Regions from separate parts of the Proteiniborus sp. MB09-C3 genome, predicted to be linked through region 2. Evidence: a T-box and tRNA genes for the amino acid it is inferred to sense, from the RefSeq annotation. Region 2 holds a T-box; the other holds one or more tRNA genes.
The links. The T-box of region 2 lies ahead of metG (methionine--tRNA ligase). A T-box ahead of a tRNA ligase gene usually reads a tRNA of that ligase, here a tRNA-Met.
Positions count from the first base shown of each region.

Region 1: it has a tRNA-Met gene. The T-box ahead of metG (methionine--tRNA ligase) is inferred to sense a tRNA for this amino acid. The anticodon was not compared.

Region 1 is NZ_CP127161.1:2,996,845-3,000,334, forward strand. Features, by position in the region: tRNA gene QO263_RS14870 (tRNA-Arg) at 287-363, opposite strand; tRNA gene QO263_RS14875 (tRNA-Cys) at 369-443, opposite strand; tRNA gene QO263_RS14880 (tRNA-Gln) at 453-528, opposite strand; tRNA gene QO263_RS14885 (tRNA-His) at 625-701, opposite strand; tRNA gene QO263_RS14890 (tRNA-Gly) at 734-807, opposite strand; tRNA gene QO263_RS14895 (tRNA-Gly) at 847-921, opposite strand; tRNA gene QO263_RS14900 (tRNA-Tyr) at 964-1,049, opposite strand; tRNA gene QO263_RS14905 (tRNA-Thr) at 1,147-1,222, opposite strand; tRNA gene QO263_RS14910 (tRNA-Asp) at 1,376-1,452, opposite strand; tRNA gene QO263_RS14915 (tRNA-Val) at 1,485-1,560, opposite strand; tRNA gene QO263_RS14920 (tRNA-Glu) at 1,626-1,700, opposite strand; tRNA gene QO263_RS14925 (tRNA-Met) at 1,769-1,845, opposite strand; tRNA gene QO263_RS14930 (tRNA-Met) at 1,887-1,962, opposite strand; tRNA gene QO263_RS14935 (tRNA-Leu) at 1,985-2,073, opposite strand; tRNA gene QO263_RS14940 (tRNA-Asn) at 2,081-2,155, opposite strand; rRNA gene rrf (5S ribosomal RNA) at 2,161-2,277, opposite strand; rRNA gene QO263_RS14950 (23S ribosomal RNA) at 2,511-3,490, opposite strand, start outside.
Region 2 is NZ_CP127161.1:183,220-186,709, reverse strand. Features, by position in the region: gene metG (methionine--tRNA ligase) at 1-1,431, opposite strand, end outside; T-box leader at 1,542-1,787, opposite strand; gene QO263_RS00880 (spore maturation protein) at 1,913-2,446, opposite strand; gene QO263_RS00875 (nucleoside recognition domain-containing protein) at 2,454-3,029, opposite strand; gene QO263_RS00870 (hypothetical protein) at 3,277-3,490, opposite strand, start outside.

The DNA of each region.
Region 1 (3,490 bases), 1.1 Mb from region 2:
AAAAAATAGACATACCTTATAAAAAATTTCACGCTTCAAGGCAGACCTATGCTACTCGATTAATAACAAACGGAACACCTTTATTAACCAGTGTTCCGTTTGTTAGGTCATAGTTCCATAAAAACTACAGAAATATATACTCATGTTTTAGAAAGCACAAAAGCGAATCATGTACAGTCCTTGAACTCGCTATTCAAGTAGATTTTAAAACCAATTGGCTAAAAATTGGCTAAATCTGTTTTAGTACAAAATTCGCTTTCGCATAATTGAGCATTTTTAATTTGTTTGGTGTACCCAGAGGGATTCGAACCCCCGACCTTCTGATTCGTAGTCAGACACTCTATCCAGCTGAGCTATGAGTACTAATATGGAGGCGACACCCAGATTTGAACTGGGGAGTAAAGGTTTTGCAGACCTCTGCCTTACCACTTGGCTATGTCGCCATAATTATATGGCTGGGGTAGCAGGACTCGAACCTACGAATGCCAGAGTCAAAGTCTGGTGCCTTACCGACTTGGCTATACCCCAACAACTATAGGATCAATAATTAAGAATATCCTACAAAATCAATATTAATTTTTACACGAAAAACAACTGTCAGGATTAATATTTAGAATAAAAAAGTGGGGTGGATAATGGGATTCGAACCCATGGCCTCCAGAGCCACAATCTGGCGCTCTAACCAACTGAGCTATAACCACCATAATATATCAATTATATCTTTCACAAAAAATGGAGCGGGTGAAGGGAATCGGACCCTCGCAACCAGCTTGGAAGGCTGGGGCTCTACCACTGAGCTACACCCGCACAATTAATTAGTCTTATATGATGAATACATAATCGAATTGGAGCGGAAGACGAGATTCGAACTCGCGACCCTCGCCTTGGCAAGGCGATGCTCTACCACTGAGCCACTTCCGCATAATACAATTGTTTTTTATATCTGGATTCTTATATATTTATTGGTGGAGGGGACTGGATTCGAACCAGTGAAAGCACAGCTAACGGATTTACAGTCCGTCCCCTTTGGCCAACTCGGGAACCCCTCCGATTTCGCAGTCTCGCAACACAAATTTGGTACTCGTTGCGTTTGACCTACCATCGATTTTCCGATAAAAACGTCCAGAAAATCGGGTTAGGTCATAATGGAGCTGGTGAAAGGAATTGAACCCTCAACCTACTGATTACAAGTCAGTTGCTCTGCCAATTGAGCTACACCAGCATATTGTCTTTACTTCTCGGATCAACCTTTTTACTGCATTAACTCCTTATAAGCAACTAAGCGATTCACACCAAACCAAAAGCATGGTTTGGGTTCTCTGCTTATGCCAATTGAGCTACACCAGCGTATTTGTCCTACATAGTAGAAATTTATTGGCGACCTGGAAGGGACTCGAACCCTCGACCTCCAGCGTGACAGGCTGGCATTCTAACCAACTGAACTACCAGGCCAACTAAAATTCATATAAACCTTCTATAGAAAATGGTGGGCGCAATAGGGCTCGAACCTATGACCCCCTGCTTGTAAGGCAGGTGCTCTCCCAGCTGAGCTATGCGCCCATAATTTTAGATGTTCAATCTAGTATGGTCTTAACAGATCTCCTATCATGAACTTAAATTAAGGTTGGTGACCCTACCGGGATTCGAACCCGGGTTACCGCCGTGAAAGGGCGATGTCTTAACCGCTTGACCATAGGGCCTTATTTAAATGTTGAAATCAGTCCTAATGGACACTCCTATTTATCGTCCCACAGACGGATATTAAGGTTGGTAGCGGCGAACGGATTTGAACCGCTGACACTGCGGGTATGAACCGCATGCTCTAGCCAACTGAGCTACGCCGCCATGATTAAAAATTACATTAGTCCATCTGGACAGAAATATTATGGTTGCGGGGGCCGGATTTGAACCGACGACCTCCGGGTTATGAGCCCGACGAGCTACCAGCTGCTCCACCCCGCGATGTATATTTAATTATAGTAATTGGTGCCGGGAACCGGAATCGAACCGGTACGATCTTTGGGGATCGCAGGATTTTAAGTCCTGTGCGTCTGCCTGTTCCGCCACCCCGGCATTTTGCTGGCTCCTGGGGTGGGACTCGAACCCACAACCTACCGGTTAACAGCCGGTTGCTCCGCCGTTGAGCTACCCAGGAATACCATCCAGCAACGTCCTACTCTCCCAGGCGGTTTCCCACCAAGTACCATCAGCGCTGAAGGGCTTAACTTCTGTGTTCGGTATGGGAACAGGTGTGACCCCTTCGCTATTGTCACTGGATACGAGTAACTGAAATCTATGATTTCTTCTCTCTATACTTAGCATTGACTAAGTATGTTATTTATTTTTTAGGAACAAGATTTAGTATAGCATATTTTTCGCTACTTGTCAAACCTTTTTTATCAAGGTAATTTGATTCTTTTTCAGTCATTAAGTAGCTATTCACACAATCTTAAAAAGCGTTAAGATTGGTTCTCTGCTTGTACCTTAAAAACTACACAGCGTCCATATTTCTGGTCAAGCCCTCGACCTATTAGTATCGTTTAGCTTAAAGCATTGCTGCTCTTACACCTACGACCTATCAACCAGTTAGTCTTTCTGGGGTCTTACTCTGTTTACCAGATGGGAAATCTTTTCTTAAGGGGGGCTTCGCGCTTAGATGCCTTCAGCGCTTATCCCTACCAGACTTGGCTACTCAGCCATGCCCTTGGCAGGACAACTGATACACTAGTGGTCTGTCCATTCCGGTCCTCTCGTACTAGGAACAGCTCCTTTCAAATTTCCTACGCCCACGACAGATAGGGACCGAACTGTCTCACGACGTTCTGAACCCAGCTCGCGTGCCTCTTTAATGGGCGAACAGCCCAACCCTTGGAACCTGCTACAGCTCCAGGATGAGACGAGCCGACATCGAGGTGCCAAACCTCCCCGTCGATGTGGACTCTTGGGGGAGATAAGCCTGTTATCCCCGGGGTAGCTTTTATCCGTTGAGCGATGGCCCTTCCACTCGGCGCCACCGGATCACTAAGTCCAACTTTCGTTCCTGCTCGACTTGTGGGTCTCGCAGTCAAGCTCCCTTCTGCCTTTACACTCTTCGCACGATTTCCGACCGTGCTGAGGGAACCTTTGAGCGCCTCCGTTACTTTTTAGGAGGCGACCGCCCCAGTCAAACTGCCCAACTGACAGTGTCCCAAGACCAGTTTCATGGCCTATGGTTAGAACTTCAGTATCATAAGGGTGGTATCCCAACGACGACTCCACCAATGCTGGCGCACTGATTTCTCTGTCTCCCACCTATTCTGTACATAGGATACCAAAATCCAATGTCAGCTTGCAGTAAAGCTCCACGGGGTCTTTCCGTCTAGTCGCGGGTAACTCGCATCTTCACGAGTACTACAATTTCACCGGATCTCTTGTTGAGACAGTGCCCAGATCGTTACACCTTTCGTGCGGGTCGGAACTTACCCGACAAGGAATTTCGCTACCTTAGGAC
Region 2 (3,490 bases):
AATTCCTAACTGTCTCCAAATGCTATCTGATGTTTTTTCCATAAAAGGTCTTATTAGTACAGATACTATTCTAAGGGCTTCTGCTAGATTATATAAAACAGTATCCAGTCTACCCTTTTTCTCATCTTCCTTAGCCAATACCCAAGGAGTAGTTTCATCTACATACTTGTTTGCTCTGCTTATCAGCTTCCATACTTCTTCTAAAGCATTTCCAAAGCTTAGATTATCCATATGCTTCTCTACCCTTTGAGCTGTAGAAGTTGCCAAATCTATTAGACTATTATCAACGTCTTCTTTAACTTTACTTTCAGGAATTATTCCACCATTGTATTTATCCACCATTGCTATTGTTCTGCTAACTAGATTTCCTAAATCGTTAGCCAAATCAGAATTAATTCTATTTAAAAATTTCTCTTTTGTAAATGAGCCATCTTGACCAAATGAAAATTCTCTTAACAAGAAATATTTTAATGCATCTACTCCGTATAAATCAATTAGTGGCTCAGGATAAATTACATTTCCTTTTGATTTTGACATTTTATCATTATCAAATAGTATCCAGCCATGTCCGAATACCTTCTTAGGCAGTTCAATGTCTAGAGCCATTAAAATAGCAGGCCATATTATTGCGTGGAATCTGACAATTTCCTTACCTACAAGGTGAATATCTGCTGGCCAGTATTTTTTAAATTCTTCATCATTATCTGTAAGATAGCCTAAAGCTGTAATATAGTTACTTAGTGCATCTATCCATACGTATATTACATGCTTTTCGTCAAAGGGAACCTTAATTCCCCAGTCAAATGTAGACCTTGAAACACATAAATCCTCTAGACCAGGCCTTAAGAAATTATTTAACATTTCATTTCTTCTGGATTCAGGCTGTAGAAAATCTGGATTTTCTTCATAAAGCTTTAAAAGTCTATCCTGATATTTAGATAATCTGAAGAAATAAGCTTCTTCCTTTGCAAGCTTTACTTCCCTATTGCAGTCTGGACATTTTCCATCTACAAGCTGGCTTTCTGTCCAAAAGGATTCACATGGAGTACAATAATGACCTTCATACTCACTTTTGTAAATGTCACCTTTTTCATAAAGCTTTTGAAATATTTTTTGTACTATTTCTTTGTGATCTTCATCAGTAGTTCTTATGAGCCTATCATAGGTAATATCTAGGGTTTTCCATAGTTCCTTAATGTTTTTCACTATGCCATCTAAATATTCCTTTGGACTAACTCCTTTTTCATTAGCTACTGTTTGAATTTTTTGACCATGCTCATCAGTTCCAGTAAGGAACTTTACATCATATCCAAGGAGCCTCTTAAATCTTGCAATTGTATCTGCAGCAACAGTACAATAGGTATGACCTATATGAAGATTATCACTTGGATAATAAATAGGCGTAGTCACATAAAATGTTTTTTTCATGATAAAACCTCCCATCATTAATCATTAAATAGAGCAATTAATACTCATATAGAACTTAGTATTAACATAACATTAACTTTACAATTCAATAAAAAAAGCCCCATCTCTATTTATATAGAGACGAAGGCATATTCCTCGTGTTACCACTCTAGTTTATCTAAGCCTCACGACTTAGAACTCAGTAAGTTACTTACATAACCTTGTTAGTATAACGGAAACAAATCCGACATAGCCTACTCAAATGTTCAGCTACATAGCTTAGGGTCCATGTTCAGCCTAATATCTAACGCTAGCTTTCACCTAACCTAGCTCTCTAGTAGATAGACACACGAGCCTACTCTTCCCTTCATTGCTTTTTAATAATATTTCTTATATTACCAAAAACTATACACAAAATGCTTAAATTTGTCAAGTCACCATTCAAGAAAAATAATAGAAATATTAAGCGAGCATTTGCATCCGAAACCGTGAACGTATATTTCTATTATTTGAACACAATATTGCATATAAAAACAGATGCAATTATAGAGGCTACATGCGATAGCAGTGCTGCAGGTAATGTATGTCTAGAATCTTTTATGCCCACAATTCCAAAATATACAGCCATAGTATAGAATATGGTTTCGGCAGAGCCCATCATAGTAGATGCAACTCTCCCTATGAACGAATCAGGTCCGTATTCAGTTATTATCTCTTTTACAACAGCTAAGGAGCCACTTCCAGAAATTGGTCTCATAAGGGCAAGAGGCATTACCTCCTTTGGTATTCCAATTATTTTAACAAAGGGGTCTACAATGTTTACTAAAATATTCATGGCACCAGATCTTTTAAATATTCCTATGGCTATAAAAATGGCTATTAGATAGGGCATTATTCTTAAAGAGGCCGCAAAGCCTTCCTTAGCACCATCTACAAAGGTATCATATAAACTAACTCCCTTTATGTATCCATGTAACAATATTATACTCATTATGGCAGGAATAACTGCAACAGACAATATTTTTAAAATCTCTATCATAAGTAACTCATTCCTTTTTCTCTAATATTTTGACACTTAAAATCCCTACAATAGTAGAAATTGTAGATGCAATAAGAGAGGTACCTATTATTTCTGTTGGATTCAATGAGCCTGCATCTGTTCTGATTTTTATAACTGTAAGAGGGACAATTTGTATTGAGGACATATTGATTACTAAAAACATGCACATGGCATTTGTGGCTCTTTTTTTATCTTTGTTCAGACTATTCATTTCCTCCATGGCTTTGAGTCCTATTGCAGTAGCAGAGTTTCCAGCACCAAACATATTTGTTACCATATTCATTATTATAGCGCTCATAGCAGGATGGCCTTTGGGGATATCAGGAAATAAAATGTTTGTAATAGGAGTTAACAATTTACTAAAAGTTTTTATCAATCCAGATTTTTCTGCAATATTCATCAGTCCTAGCCAAACAGCCATTATACCAGTGAGACCTATGGCAAACATGACAGCCTCGGATGCATCCGCTACAATAGCAGTATTTATAGAGTCAATATTACCTGTGGCGATTGCAGTTACAACACCTATGGCTATCAAAAAAAACCAAATATAGTTTATCATTATAAAGTCTCCTTTTTCTTTTCACGCTTTTTATTTTTATCTGTAGACTTAATGGAGGTAATATTATATTTAGATTATATGCATATAAACACCTTGGGATTACAAAATTAGCTAAAGTGCTAATATCTCTAACTTTATACCTTTTTGTCGCATTTCCCGGGAAATTATAATAAAATGCAAAAAATAAGACTAAGTACAAAAAGCACTTAGTCTTATTTCGTATGTTCTCTAATTAGCATAGCCTTAATTATAGCTCTTCATCCATGTATATCTCATCATCCATCATTGGCATGATCGGATACATTGAGTCCATTGATGCTGGGTACATAAGATTGTTAGGATACATTGGGTTATTAGGTTGAATAGGGCTAATAGGATTATTAGGGTACATTGGGTTATTAGGTTGAATAGGGCTAACAGGATTACTAGGGTACATTGGGTTATTAGGTTGAATAGGACTA